One region of the Streptomyces sp. SLBN-31 genome, then DNA from elsewhere that is predicted to be linked to it. Evidence: riboswitches for the same ligand, from Rfam matches in the RefSeq annotation. Region 1 holds a riboswitch; the other holds the start of a gene.
What was found. Region 1 has a riboswitch for S-adenosylmethionine ahead of FBY22_RS21895 (hypothetical protein). Riboswitches for the same ligand answer to the same signal wherever they lie in the genome.
Positions count from the first base shown of each region.

Region 2: another riboswitch for S-adenosylmethionine. It lies ahead of thrC (threonine synthase); the one in region 1 lies ahead of FBY22_RS21895 (hypothetical protein).

Region 1 covers NZ_VFNC01000002.1:424,451-431,531, forward strand. Annotated here, with positions in the region: gene FBY22_RS21875 (LLM class flavin-dependent oxidoreductase) at 1-108, opposite strand, end outside; gene FBY22_RS21880 (GNAT family N-acetyltransferase) at 153-878, opposite strand; gene FBY22_RS21885 (ABC transporter substrate-binding protein) at 967-1,995, opposite strand; gene FBY22_RS21890 (amino acid ABC transporter ATP-binding protein) at 2,065-2,862, opposite strand; gene FBY22_RS21895 (hypothetical protein) at 2,859-3,278, opposite strand; SAM riboswitch class IV at 3,603-3,711, opposite strand; gene FBY22_RS21900 (glutathione S-transferase C-terminal domain-containing protein) at 3,777-4,640, opposite strand; gene FBY22_RS45795 (putative leader peptide) at 4,834-4,944, opposite strand; gene FBY22_RS21905 (DUF1684 domain-containing protein) at 5,337-6,161, shown strand; gene FBY22_RS21910 (AAA family ATPase) at 6,224-6,742, shown strand; gene FBY22_RS21915 (serine/threonine-protein kinase) at 7,008-7,081, opposite strand, start outside.
Region 2 covers NZ_VFNC01000003.1:348,522-355,602, forward strand. Annotated here, with positions in the region: gene groL (chaperonin GroEL) at 1-770, opposite strand, end outside; gene FBY22_RS39070 (cold-shock protein) at 1,131-1,337, opposite strand; gene FBY22_RS39075 (MoaD/ThiS family protein) at 1,780-2,055, opposite strand; gene thrC (threonine synthase) at 2,168-3,454, opposite strand; SAM riboswitch class I at 3,473-3,627, opposite strand; gene FBY22_RS39085 (glucosyl-3-phosphoglycerate synthase) at 3,797-4,741, shown strand; gene FBY22_RS39090 (trehalose-6-phosphate synthase) at 4,805-6,202, shown strand; gene otsB (trehalose-phosphatase) at 6,479-7,081, opposite strand, start outside.

The DNA of each region.
Region 1 (7,081 bases):
GAACAGGTCGCGGGGGCGGGCGACTTGCTCACGCCAGGAGGCGGGATGCCAGCCGGTTCCGTCGAGGGCGACGGCAAGGTGCAGAGGAGTGCGAGGAGTTGTGGACACGAGGGTGCCTTTCCTGGAGGCGGGATGAGAGGGGCTCGGCATGGCTATGCCGTTCTTTCCAGGGCCGCGGCGCCGGTGTGCCGGACGAGCGAGAAGACCGTACGGCTGCGCAGGGTGAAGCCGATCGACTCGTACAGCCGGATCGCGTTCGCGTTGGCGGCCGCGGCGTGCAGGAAGGGCTGTTCTCCGCGCTCCTTGATGCCTGCGGCGACGGCACGGACCAGACGGGTGGCCAGCCCCCGGCCTCGGTGGTCGGGGTCGGTGCACACGGCGCTGATCTCGGTCCAGCCGGGCGGGTGCAGCCGCTCGCCGGCCAGGGCGATCAGCCGGCCGCGGTGGCGGATGCCGAGGTAGGTGCCCATCTCGACGGTGCGGCGCCGGTAGGGGCCCGGCTCGGTGCGGGCGATCAGGTCGAGGATCTGGGGTACGTCGTCGCGGCCGAGGCGTACGGCCTCGGAGTCGGGCTCGGCGCGCAGGGAGGTGTCCACGAGCTGGACGCCGTGTCCGACGCTGACGACCTCCCAGCCGTCCGGCGCCTCGGTGACGCCTCGCACCGCGGCGGTGCCACCGGGGCCGACGAGACTGGCCAGGTCGGCCCAGGCGCGCGGGTCGTCCTCGTCGGAGAGGGCGTGGAAGGGGGCGACGTCCTGGTGGTAGCGGGCGGCGTGGCCGATGCGTTCGGCGAAGTGGGCGTGGGGACCGGTGAGGGCGGCCCAGGCGGGGTTGTCCAGGACGTGCGAGGAGGTGGCGTCGACGGTGGTGACGGACATGGTGTGGCGGTCTCCGGTGTGCGGCTCGGGATGTCCGGCGTGTGGGGACTCCACCGCGAGGTGGTGGTGGAGTCCCCACACGCGGTGGTCAGGAGTTGTCGAGCGGGAGTCCGGGCGGGTTGACCTCGGACTTGGCGACGGCCTCGTTGGAGAGGTTGTAGGCCTTGAGCCACTCGGCGTACTGACCGTTCTTGATCAGGTAGTTGATGGCGTCGGCGAGCGGCTTGGCCAGCCCGCTGTCCTTCTTGGCGGTGGCCGCGATCAGGCCCTGAAGGCTCGCTCCGGCGCCCGAGTAGGTGCCCGCGGTGCGGGTGGCGTTGGGCGTGTTCGCGACCTGGCTGTTGTGGTAGGCGATGCCGGGGTTGGGGCCGAGGTACGCGTCAATCTTGCCGCTGGACAGGGCGAGGTAGACGCTGTTGCTGTCCTGGAAGTACTTGACGGTGAGCTTCTTGCCCTCCTTGGCCAGCTTCGCCTTCCACTCCAGGAGGATCTTTTCCTGGTTGGTGCCAGAGCTGACGGAGATCGTCTTGCCGGCGAGGTTCTCGTAGTCGCCGCCGAAGTTCCAGGTGCTCTTCTTGGGCACGGTGAAGGCGAGGTTGTCCTGCCGGTAGGAGGCGAACTCGTATTTCTTCTTGCGCTCTTCGGTGTCGGTGACGTTGGAGAACGCCACGTCGACCTTGCCGCTGTCGATGCCGACGAAGAGGTTCTCCCAAGTGGAGTTCTTCACCTCGGGCTTGAGGCCGAGGACCGCGGCGACCAGGCGACCGAAGTCGGGCTCCGCGCCGGTGAGGGTTCTCTGGTCGCCGCCGACGTAGGCCAGCGGCGGGAAGCCGGCGGGCAGGGCGCCGATGCCGATCTCCAGCTTGCCGCTCTTCTTGAGAGCGGCGGGCAGTTCGGAGCTGATCGACTTGACCTCGGAGACCTTGATGGTGGTCTGCTGGGCGGCGCCGTTGGAGGCCTGGCCGATGACGACCTCGCCGGACGTGGCGGCGGTGTCGGTGGTGGTGGCCGCGTCGCTGTTGCCACCGCAGGCGGCGAGCCCGGTGACCAGGGAGGCGACGGCGGTCGCCGCGGTGATGCCGCGTATCGGGCTGCGTCGGGTGAAGTGGGTGCGCATGGCCGTTCCTTGTCGCTCAGGGGCGGTGATGAGGGTGGTGGCGTGGGGGGAGGTCGTGGGGGCGGCGGGTCACAGGACCTTGCTGAGGAAGTCCCTGGTCCGCTCGTGCCGCGGTGCGTCGAGGATCTCGGAGGGCGGCCCCTGCTCGATGATCTTGCCGCCGTCGATGAAGACGACCCGGTCGGCGATCTCGCGGGCGAAGCCGATCTCGTGGGTGACGATGACGAGGGTGGTGCCGCTGGAGGCCAAGTCCCGTATGACGGCGAGGACTTCGCCGACCAGTTCGGGGTCCAGGGCGGAGGTGGGCTCGTCGAACAGGATGACGCCGGGGCGCAGGGCCAGTGCGCGGGCGATGGCGACGCGCTGCTGCTGGCCGCCGGAGAGCTGGCGCGGGTAGGCGCCGGTCCTGTCGGCGAGGCCGACCCGGCCGAGGAGCTCGCGGGCCAGCTCCTGGGCTTCGGGCCTGCCGAGCCGGCCGGTGGCAACCGGGGCCGCGGCCACGTTGTCCAGGACCGTCAGGTGCGGGAAGAGATTGAAGTTCTGGAAGACGAACCCGATCCGCCCGCGCTGGGTGAGGATGGCCCGCTCGCTCAGCTCCTTCAGCCGGTCGCCCTGCCGCTTCACGCCGATCGGCTCGCCGTTGATGCTGACGTGGCCGATCTCGGGCTTCTCCAGGTGGTTGATGACCCGCAGCAGGGTGGACTTGCCGGAGCCGGAGGGGCCGAGGATCACGGTGACCTCGCCGGGGCGGACGGTCAGGTCCACGCCGTCCAGGACCCGGTGGGTGCCGTACCACTTGTGCACGTCGTGCACCTCGACGGTGGCGGCTTCGACGTCCGCCACGGCGTCGGCGGTCTTGGCGGTCATACGGCGGCCTCCCGGCGGACGCGGGCCCGCAGGTCGGTGAGACCGGTGCGGAGCTTCTGCAGTGGCGCCGGCGGCAGGCTGCGGGTGGCGCCGCGGGCGTAGTGCCGCTCGACGTAGAACTGGATGACGGAGACGACGCTGGTGAGGATCAGGTACCAGACGGTGACGACCAGCAGGAGCGGCACGATGTCGCCGGGGTAGGTGGAGCCCATGGTCTGCGCCGAGCCGAACAGGTCGAGCAGGTTGGTCACCAGTCCGTGGACGAACTGGGCGACCAGGACCAGGACGATCGCGGTGGCGATCCAGCGTCCCGGCCGTCGCAACGGCAGCACTCGCTGGGCGGTGAGGGCCTTGGACGGTTGGGCGGCGCTGGGCGCCTCGGGCAACGTGACGGTGGCGCCAGGGGGTTCGCTCATGGTGGGCTCCGGCTGGGTGGGAACACCCCGGAGGCACGCCGGCATGCGGGGACGCACACGGCGGCGGGAGACCGGGAGTGGGAAGGGCGACGGCACACCGCGCGGGCGGTGTCGGTCAGGGAGTGCGGGGGCTGCGGGGAGGTGTCAGCCCCGACAGCGGGCACGGCCCGGTGCGGTACACAGTGCGCTGTTGACGCGGAGCAGATCGACGGCGCGGTTGGCGACGAGCACGTTCGTGTACGCCGGTTCGCAGCCCTGGGAACGGCGTGCGGCCGTTCTGGGAGCTGCGTACATGGCGTCACCGTCACTGTTCCGGCCCTGTGGGCCTCGCGCTTACCGACGTGTCATCGGCCGGGTCGTCACCTGGGGCACCCCACCGCGGCGCGAGGGTTGCCGGTCAGCAAGCCAGGGCTTGTCGCTGACACTCATGACCGTTCTGGGCCGTAGTCAAGACAACTGCCCGAACGTATGTCAACACCGGTCCACCAGGTGGAACGGCTAACGGGCCGCGTGTGCAGCCCAGTCGAGCATCTGGACGGCCGATCCGGCCGCCTCCCGCCCGCGGCACTGGGCGTGGTGGCGGCGGTCGATGCCGTCGAGGTTGAGGTGGATGCCGAAGGCGGGGTGGGCGGTCAGACGGCGGGCGTAGGACCACAGCGCCGGGTGGCCGGCGATGCGCTGGACCGCGGCGGCGTCGAGGTGGTGCCGGTGCACGGTGTCGAGCCGTATCAGCGCGACCCACAACTCGACGTCGGCGGCGGTGACTTCGTCGCGGATCAGGTAGGTTCGGCCGTCCAGCCAGCGGTCGAGGGCGCCGAGGGTCTCCAGCAGCGTGGCCAGGGCCATGTCACATTCCGCTGCCTCTCCGCCCACGGCCCCGGCCCGCTGCGCCGCCCCCTCGATACCCTCCACGCACATCCGCTCCACCGCCTCGATCTCCGACTCCGCGCCGCACGGGTAGAGCGAGGGACCGCCGGTGTCGAAGCGGTGGGCGAGGTCGCGCATGATGTCCCGGTCATGGGTGCTGACGATCCGCCCTGACCAGCCGTCACTGAGGACCGGCGCCGCGGCCGGGCCGGGGTAGCGGTGCGCGCTCGCCTCGTACAGCGGGCGCAGGGCCGAGTGGCCGCCCTCGGGACAGTCGGGGACGGCGGGCAGGAGGGCCACCGGACAGACGGCGTCCAGGCCGAGCAATGTGTGGGCGACGGCGATGCGCAGGCCGTCGGGACACGCGGTCGACAGATGGAGCCGGTAGCGGCCGGGAACGGCGTAGTGGCCGCTGCGCGCGTCCCTGCCGATGCGGCCACGGAAGGCCGGCGCGGGCCGGACGGAAACGTGGGCGGCCGGTGATGTGACGGTCATGACTCTCCCCGAAAGCGGGCGCGGACGTACGCGCGGCGGAGGCGACATCGGGCTGGGCCCCGTGGTCGAATCCCCCTCGTCCGCCCGCCGGGGGCGTCGGGGATGCGACCACGGAACCCCAGGAGCGGAGCTCACCTGGGCGCGCCGAACGGAAGGATGTCCCAGGGGACACTGTCGGCACGAAGGGCGCAGGTCAGCCCATGAGGCCGAGCGCGCTGCAGACGCGGAGCAGGTCGATGTGACGTCGGGAGGTCAGCAGAGGCGAACGGCTCACTCGGACAGTGACCGGATCAAGGCGCCTCATACTTCCCTACCTGTTCACTAGGATTCCCTCAGTGAGTGTCGATCCGACGGTCGGCGACGTCAAGAGGGCCGTCCCGCATCGCGGACACCCTGCCAGGTACCGGTGCCGACCCGGTCGGCCCAGGAAGGGGTCATACACGTGGTCCGGACATCGGACTGGTTTCGCCTGCCGGAGTACACCGGCAGCACCCTGCGCCGGCACCTCGACCTGCGCGCAGCTCTCGACACAGGTCCAGGACACATGACTGACAAAAAGCTGTCACACGCGCACCGGAATGCGGCTGCGCCCGGCACCTGTTCTGGACTGAATGACTGTTGGTGCAGCGCACGCCCGCTGGGCGGGCGGCCCTCAACCTGCGCACCAAGACATCCCCGATCCGAAGGAGATCCTCCATGACCACCGAGGCCACCACGACGGACCTCCATGCCTTCACCGAGGCATGGCTGGAGTGGTACCGCGCCCAGGAGGCCCGACTCGCCGCCCCGCACGGGTTCCTGGCGGTCACCGGACTGCACTGGCTCGACGACCGGCCGCAGCGCTTCCCGGACGCGCCCGGCGCCTGGCACACAGGTCTGGAGGGGGTCGTCGTCACCCTCGACGACGGCGAGGAATTGGTCGTCGACGGAACGCCGGTGCACGGTGAGCACCGCTTCGGTGTGCTCCCCGAGCGCGGTGGCGTCGACGCCGTCTGGGGAGACGCCGTGATCGAGGTCGCCCGGCGTGGCGGACAGGACATCGTGCGCCCCCGGCACCCGGACGCTCCGCTGCGTACGGCCTTCACCGGAACGCCCGCCTACGCTCCCGACCCCCGATGGACGGTGACCGGCCGTTACATCCCCTTCGACACACCGCGGCCGACCACCGTCGGCGCTGCGGTCGAGGGCCTGGAGCACGTCTACGACGCTCCGGGCAGGGTCGAGTTCGAGCTGGACGGGCGGCAACTGTCGCTGACCTCGTTCCCCGGCTCCGGCGGGGGTCGGTTGATGGTCCTGTTCACCGACGCGACCTCTGGGGTCACCACCTACGCGGCCAACCGGGCCCTGACCCTGGAACCGCCCGCCGCCGACGGCACGGTCGTCCTGGACTTCAACCGGGCCGCGAACCTGCCGTGCGCCTACACCGACCTGGCCACCTGCCCGCTGCCCCCGGCCGAGAACCGGCTGCCGGTGGCGATCGAGGCGGGGCACAAGATCCCCCGCGAGCGCGGCGGTTCCTGAGCCGGGGCCCGCCCTTGACCAACTGCAAGACGTCTTCGCCCGATCACGAACCGGGGGCATCCATGCAACGCATCTTGGTGGTGGGCGTCACCGGCTCGGGCAAGTCCACCCTCGCCCGAGCGCTGAGCAGTCGTCTGGGCCTGCCGCACCACGAGATGGACGCCCTGTACTTCAACGGCCCCGACTGGTCCGTCAACGGCGAGCTGACCGAAGACGTATCGAGGCTCACCGCCGAGCCCGGCTGGATCATCGACTCCATCGGCTATCCGGAAGTCCGGGACCTGCTGTGGAACCGAGCCGACACGGTGATCTGGCTGGACTGTCCCAAACGCGTCGTCATGCCTCGCGTCCTGCGCCGGTCCTTCCGGCGCACCGTCACACGCGAGGCACTCTTCGGTGGCAACAGGGAGACCTGGAAGGACTGGCTGAGCCGGGAGCACCCGGCCTGGTGGGCATGGTCCCAACACGGCACCCGCCACCGAGAAATCGAGAGCCGGGTGAACGACCCCCGCTTCGCCCCTCTCCACACCCTCCGCTTCGCCCACCCCGATGACACGGCGGCCTGGCTGACGTCCCTGTGAGCCGCGGGCCGGACAGGCAGTCCCGGTATCCCTCGTGTGGCCCGCCGCTGGCCGCGACCGGCGTCGGTGGCGGTCACGCTGGCATCCCGCAACCGAAACGGGGTTCCCATGAAACTGTCGCCGGCGATCGTGGTCGGGGCGCTGACCACGGCACTCTGCTCAGCCGCGGGCTCCGTACAGGCTGCCGCGTCCGCAGCCCGGGCACGGCGGCGACACCATTACCTGACAGGGGTGGCGCTCCGCCCCGTCACCCGTGTGTGCGCTGCTACTCCCGGCCTTTTCGCGTCTGGCCAGGGGGGCCCGCGGGAGACTTCTTCTTGTCTGCGGCCTTCCCCGGGG
Region 2 (7,081 bases), on a different contig from region 1:
AGGGCCTCGCCCTCGACGTCCTCGGCGATGATCAGCAGCGGCTTGCCCGACTGCATGACCTTCTCCAGCAGCGGGAGCAGGTCCTTGACCGAGGAGATCTTGGAGTTGGCGATCAGGATGTACGGGTCGTCGAGGACGGCCTCCATACGCTCCATGTCGGTGGCGAAGTACGCCGAGATGTAGCCCTTGTCGAAGCGCATACCCTCGGTGAGCTCCAGCTCCAGACCGAAGGTCTGGGACTCCTCGACGGTGATGACGCCTTCCTTGCCGACCTTGTCCATGGCCTCGGCGATGAGCTCGCCGATCTGGGTGTCGGCGGCGGAGATGGAGGCCGTCGAAGCGATCTGCTCCTTGGTCTCGACATCCTTCGCCTGCTCCAGCAGGGCACCGGAGACGGCCTCGACGGCCTTCTCGATACCGCGCTTGAGGGCCATCGGGTTGGCGCCGGCGGCTACGTTGCGCAGGCCCTCCTTGACCAGGGCCTGGGCGAGAACGGTCGCCGTGGTCGTACCGTCACCGGCGACGTCGTCCGTCTTCTTGGCGACTTCCTTGACCAGCTCGGCGCCGATCTTCTCGTACGGGTCCTCGAGCTCGATCTCCTTGGCGATGGAGACACCATCGTTGGTGATCGTGGGGGCGCCCCACTTCTTCTCGAGGACGACGTTGCGGCCCTTGGGGCCGAGCGTCACCTTCACGGCGTCCGCGAGCTGGTTCATGCCGCGCTCGAGGCCGCGCCGCGCCTCCTCGTCGAACGCGATGATCTTGGCCATGTGAAGTGGTCCCTCCAGGACTGGGGGTGATTCCTTCGGACCGCGCCCGCGCCCGCGACGGACGGCTCGCCGACCCGTGGGTTCCTTGCCCCACCCGGCCTGCGGGCCTCACCGACCCGGTCCTTCTTTGTCACTCTCACCTTCAGAGTGCTAACGCCAATGATTAGCACTCGCCCCTGCCGAGTGCAAGCGCCTCCCGTGGACTGAGCCCCCGGAGCGCCGGGCGCGGGGGGCGCAGACGGAGCGCGTCGGGCCGTGCGGAGCGCGGGCATGCCGGAGGGCCCGCACCCATGACTCCCCATGGGGTACGAGCCCTCCGAAGAAAAGAAGAACGACGCTGCTGTCTACCCGGCGCGTGCTTCAGCTGGTCGCCAGTCGGACCATGTCCGCCTGCGGCCCCTTCTGGCCCTGCGAGATCTCGAAATCGACCCGCTGGCCCTCTTCCAGGGTGCGGTACCCGTCCATCTGGATGGCGCTGTAGTGGACGAAAACATCCGCACCACCGTCGACCGCGATGAAGCCGTACCCCTTCTCCGCGTTGAACCACTTGACGGTGCCCTGAGCCATGCCTAACTCCCCTATTACTGGCCCTTGCACAGATCCGCACTTCGCGGATCCGGGTCAGACCTCACCCCCCACGGTTTGGGGGCGTGCGCCGGAACGCGTCGACCGCGGCTGAATGTATCTGTCCAACTGCCGTCTGCAACAGGTCAATCGGACGAGAATTCTGGACGGCAGGGGTCCGGAATGTAGTGAGAATTCGCCCGAATTCAGGGCAAGTCGGGCTCCATAAAAGGAACAAAAGCCGCGAAAGGCATGCACACTTTGGCTGCATCTCGACGGGCACGCGGCAGGAATTCTGGGCTCCCGATCCGGAGATCAGCAGCGCGTTCCCCAACTGTACCGCGCTCAACCACACTGAATTGCCCCCTCCGCTTCTCTTACGGAGGGGGCAATTCGATGAACTCTTCGTAACCGGCGTTACCGAAGGTAATGATCGGTCATTCGGTCAGCCCCCGGCGACGGCCGGGATGATCGACACGCCCGCACCGTCCGGGGTCGCCGTCTCCAGTCCCTGCTCGAACCGCACGTCGTCGTCGTTGACGTACACGTTGACGAAGCGGCGCAGCTTGCCCTGGTCGTCCAGGACGCGGGCGGCGATGCCGGTGTGGTTCTTCTCCAGGTCGGCGATGACCTCGGCGAGGGTGGCACCCTCGGCGCTCACCTCGGCCTGGCCGCCGGTGTAGGTGCGCAGGATGGTGGGGATGCGGACGGACACGCTCATGTTCAAGACCTCCGGTCAGGTAAGCGCCCCAGGGGCGCGGGGCTGTGTTCGGTGTGCGGCTACCGCCGCGTGGGCGCGACCAGCCCCCACCGGCCCGCAGTCGAAAGATCGGCTAGGCGAGCCCGGCCTCGCGGAACGAATCGAGGTTGGGGCGAATGGTCGCAGTCAACCCCGTGCCTGCCACCGCATCCAGCGTCTTGAGGCCGTCGCCGGTGTTCAGCACGACCGTGGTCAGGGCCGGGTCCAGCACGCCGTTCTCGATGAGCTTGCGCGTCACGCCCACGGTCACGCCGCCGGCGGTCTCGGCGAAGATGCCCTCGGTGCGGGCCAGCAGCTTGATGGCGTCGACGACCTGCTCGTCGTTCACGTCCTCCACGGCACCGCCCGTGCGGCGCGCGATGTCCAGGACGTACGGCCCGTCGGCCGGGTTGCCGATGGCCAGGGACTTGGCGATGGTGTTCGGCTTCTGCGGCCGCACCACGTCGTGGCCCGCCTTGTAGGCGACCGACACCGGCGAGCACCCCTCGGCCTGAGCCCCGAAGATCTTGTACGGCTTGTCCTCGACGAGCCCGAGCTTGATCAGCTCCTGCAGCCCCTTGTCGATCTTCGTCAGCTGCGAGCCGGAGGCGATGGGGACCACGAGCTGGTCGGGGAGCTTCCAGCCGAGCTGCTCGCAGATCTCGTACGCCAGGGTCTTGGACCCTTCCGCGTAGTAGGGCCGCAGGTTGACGTTGACGAAGCCCCATCCCTCGCCGGCCGGGTCGCCGATCAGCTCGGAGCAGAAGCGGTTCACGTCGTCGTAGTTGCCCTCGATGCCCACGAGCTCGCCGCCGTAGACCGCGGCCATGACGACCTTGCCCTGCTCCAGGTCGTGCGGGATGAACACGCAGGACCGGAAGCCGGCGCGGGCCGCGGCGGCGCCGACGGCACCCGCGAGGTTGCCGGTGGAGGAGCAGGAGAGCGTGGTGAAGCCGAAGGCGCGCGCGGCCTCCAGGGCCTGGGCGACGACGCGGTCCTTGAAGGAGTGCGTCGGGTTGCCGGAGTCGTCCTTCACGTACAGTCCGCCGGTGACACCCAGCTCGCGCGCCAGGTTTTCGGCCTTGACGAGCTTGGTCCAGCCGGGGTTGATGTTCGGCTTGTCCGCCACGTCCGCCGGGACGGGCAGCAGCGGCGCGTAGCGCCAGATGTTCGCGGGTCCCGCCTCGATGCGCTTGCGGAGCTCCTCGGTGTCGTAGGCCGAGAAGTCGTACGCGATCTCGAGCGGGCCGAAACACTCCTCGCAGGCGAAGACCGGGCCGAGCGGCACCCGGTGACCGCACTCGCGGCAGGAAAGCGCCGAGGCGGGCCCGAGGTCTACGGTCGTGGAGTCGGTGGTGCTTGCAACAGTCTGCGCAGCCATGTGAGGCGAGGCCCTTTCTCCTCATCTTCCTCACGACGCATCTCGCCGTGAGACGGATTTGGCACCTTCCCTAGCCGGGAGCCTCGCGGAATGATCAACGTTGATCTACGAGACCGGCTGGAGGGTTGCCGGGGCTTCATCGGGCCGTATCCCTCTGCCCCTCTGGATGAGCGGTATGTGGTTGTTGAACTCGTTGAACGCGAGACGACCCCCGACATGCGATGGTCATCAGCGTTGTTCAAGACTGTAACCGAAGGCCAGGACAGTTGAGATAGCCGTCCGAACCGCGAGATGGATCACAATCCGGTCCTTTCGCCGAGAGAACGCAGAGGAGCCGCCTACGTGCTGGAAGAAGTCGAGCGCTGGCTGAGCACCCACTCCTGGTCCGTCACCGACCGCCCGCTGCACCAGATCCTCGCCGCGAAACAGCGCACGGGCCAGTCGGTCAGTGTCGTGCTGCCCGCGCTCAACGAGGAGGAGACGGTCGGCGACATCGTCGCGATCATCCGCCACGACCTGATGCAGCAGGTCCCGCTCGTCGACGAGATCGTGGTCGTCGACTCCGGTTCCACCGACCGCACGTCCCAGGTCGCCGCGGCGGCCGGCGCGCGGGTAGTGCACCGCGACGACATCCTGCCCCGCATCTCGACGGTCCCCGGCAAGGGCGAGGTCCTGTGGCGCTCGCTGCTGGTCACGACCGGGGACATCGTCTGCTTCATCGACGCCGACCTGAAGGAGTTCTCCTCCGACTTCGTCTCCGGGATCGTCGGCCCGCTGCTCACCGACCCCGGGATCGACCTGGTCAAGGGCATGTACGACCGTCCCCTCGGCGGGGCGCAGGGACAGGGTGGCCGGGTCACCGAGCTGATGGCCCGCCCCCTGCTCAACATGCACTGGCCGCAGCTGGCCGGCTTCGTGCAGCCGCTGGGCGGCGAGTACGCGGCCCGGCGCAGCCTGCTGGAACAGCTGCCGTTCCCCGTCGGGTACGGGGTCGAGCTGGGCATGCTGGTCGACGCCCTGCATCTGGTGGGCCTGGACGCGCTCGCCCAGGTCGACGTAGGCGTCCGCAAGCACCGCCACCAGGACGGCCAGGCCCTCGGCCGGATGGCGGCGGCCATCTACCGCACGGCCCAGCTCCGCCTGGCCCGCGGCCATCTCGTCCGTCCCTCCCTCACCCAGTTCGAACGGGGCACGGACGGCTTCGAGCCGCGCACCTACTCCGTGGACACGGAGGAGCGGCCGCCGATGACGGAGATCGCGGAGTATGCGAGCCGCAAGGTGGCGTAGGGCATACGCGGACCGGGTGGTCGTTACGTTTATGCGTTTGTGGACCGGGCTACGTTGAGGCGTATGGCTTCCTCGCACGACGCTGCCCCTCAGGTACTGGTCGCGTCCAACCGCGGCCCGGTCTCGTACACACTCCAGCCGGACGGCTCGCTGGCCGCCAAGCGGGGCGGCGGCGGGCTGGTCTCCGGCCTGTCGGCGATCGGTCCCGACGCGGGCGCGCTGTGGGTGTGCTCCGCGCTGTCCGACGGCGACCGGGAGGCGGTGCGGCGCGGGGAGGGCGAGCCCGGCGTGCGGATGCTCGACGTCCCGGCCGACGTGCACGCCGACGCCTACAACGGCATCGCCAACTCCGTGCTCTGGTTCGTCCACCACATGCTGTACCAGACGCCGCTGGAGCCGGTCTTCGACGCTGAGTTCCGGCGGCAGTGGGCGTCGTACGAGACGTACAACCGTGCCTTCGCCGAGGCGCTGGCCCAGGAGGCGGCGGAGGGCGCGGCGGTGCTGGTGCAGGACTACCACCTGTGCCTGGTGCCGGGGATGCTGCGGGAGCTGCGGCCGGACCTCAGGATCGCGCACTTCTCGCACACGCCGTGGGCGCCGGTGGAGTACTTCCGGATGCTGCCCGACGACATCGCCGAGCAGCTGCTGCGCGGCATGCTCGGCGCCGACCGGCTGGGCTTCCTGACCCGCCGCTGGGCGGAGGCGTTCACGGCGTGTACGGCGCTCGTGGGCGGCCTCGGGGAGACACGCGTCGGTGTGCACGGTCTCGGCGCGGACGCCGACTTCCTGCGGAACCGGTCCCACGAGGCCGACGTCGAAGAGCGGGTGGCGGCCCTGCGGGAGGAGATCGGGGCGGGCCGCAAAGCGATCGTGCGGGTCGACCGGACCGAGCTGTCGAAGAACATCGTGCGCGGGCTGCTGGCCTACCGGCAGCTGCTGGAGGACCACCCGGAGTGGCGCGAGCGGGTGGTGCACGTGGCCTTCGCCTACCCCTCCCGGCAGGACCTGGCGGTCTACCGGGACTACACCGCCGAGGTGCAGCGCGTGGCGGAGGAGATCAACTCCCGGTACAGAACGCCCGGCTGGACCCCGGTCGTGCTCCATGTGAAGGACGACTTCGCCCGCTCCCTGGCGGCCTACCGGCTGGCCGATGTGGCCCTCGTCAACCCCATCCGGGACGGCATGAACCTGGTCGCCAAGGAGGTCCCGGTCGTCTCCGACGAGGGGTGCGTGCTGGTGCTGTCCCGGGAGGCGGGGGCGTACGAGGAGCTGGCCGAGGACGCGGTGACGGTGAACCCCTACGACGTGATCGGCACGGCGCGCGCCCTGCACACCGCGCTGACCATGCCGGCCGGGGAACGCGCCGAGCGCGCCAAGCGGCTGGCCGCCTCGGCGACCGCGCTGCCCCCGGCGCAGTGGTTCCTGGACCAGCTGAACGCGCTTGTCGGCCATCCGGGTTGAGCCGCGACAACAGACACCGGCCGAACCCCGCAGCGGGCAGCTGTCAGCCGAGCCGCGCCGCGCGCAGCCGTCAAACGAGCCGCGCCGCAAGAACAGACATCGACCGAACCCCGCAGCGGGCAGCCGTCAGCCGAGCCTCGCGGCGAGAACAGACATCGACCGAGCGGCGCCGCGCGCAACCGTCAAACGAGCCGCGCTGCGAGAGCAGGCGTCAACCGCAGGCGTCAACCGCAGGCGTCAACCGCAGGTGTCAGCCGCAGGTGTCAGCCGCAGGTGTCAGCCGAGTTGAGCGGTGAGGGCGGACAGCAGGCGGACCACTCCGGCCGGTCCGTCGACCACCAGGTCCGCCCTCCGGCTCAGCTCCGTCACCTCGTCGCTGCCGCTGCACACCAGCAGCCCCGGCGTGCCCTCGGAGCGCAGTGAGTCCACCGCCGCGTAGGCCGGCAGGTCGCCCAGGTCGTCGCCCGCGTACAGCACCGCCGACGCGCCGGTCTCGCGGACGTACCGGGTGAGCGCCACGCCCTTGTCCATGCCCGGCGGGCGCAGCTCCAGGACGAGACGGCCCGGCTCGACGATCAGCCCGTGGCGGGTGGCCAGGGCGGTCAGCGGCTCGCGCAGGGCCTCGAAGGCGGCCTGGGGGTCGGCGGCGCGGCGGGTGTGCACGGCGACCGCGAACCCGCCCTTCTCCTCGATCCACGCGCCCTGTCCGGCCCCGGACCGCTCCAGCAGGCCCGGCAGTTCGGCGCGGACGGCGGCGACGCCGGGGTGCGGGGCGGGCGCGCCGACCTCGCCGCTGACCGCGTCCCAGCGCTCGGCGCCGTAGTGGCCGAGGACCACCAGGTGCTCCAGGCCCGGGACGCCCGCGAAACCGCCGTGCCG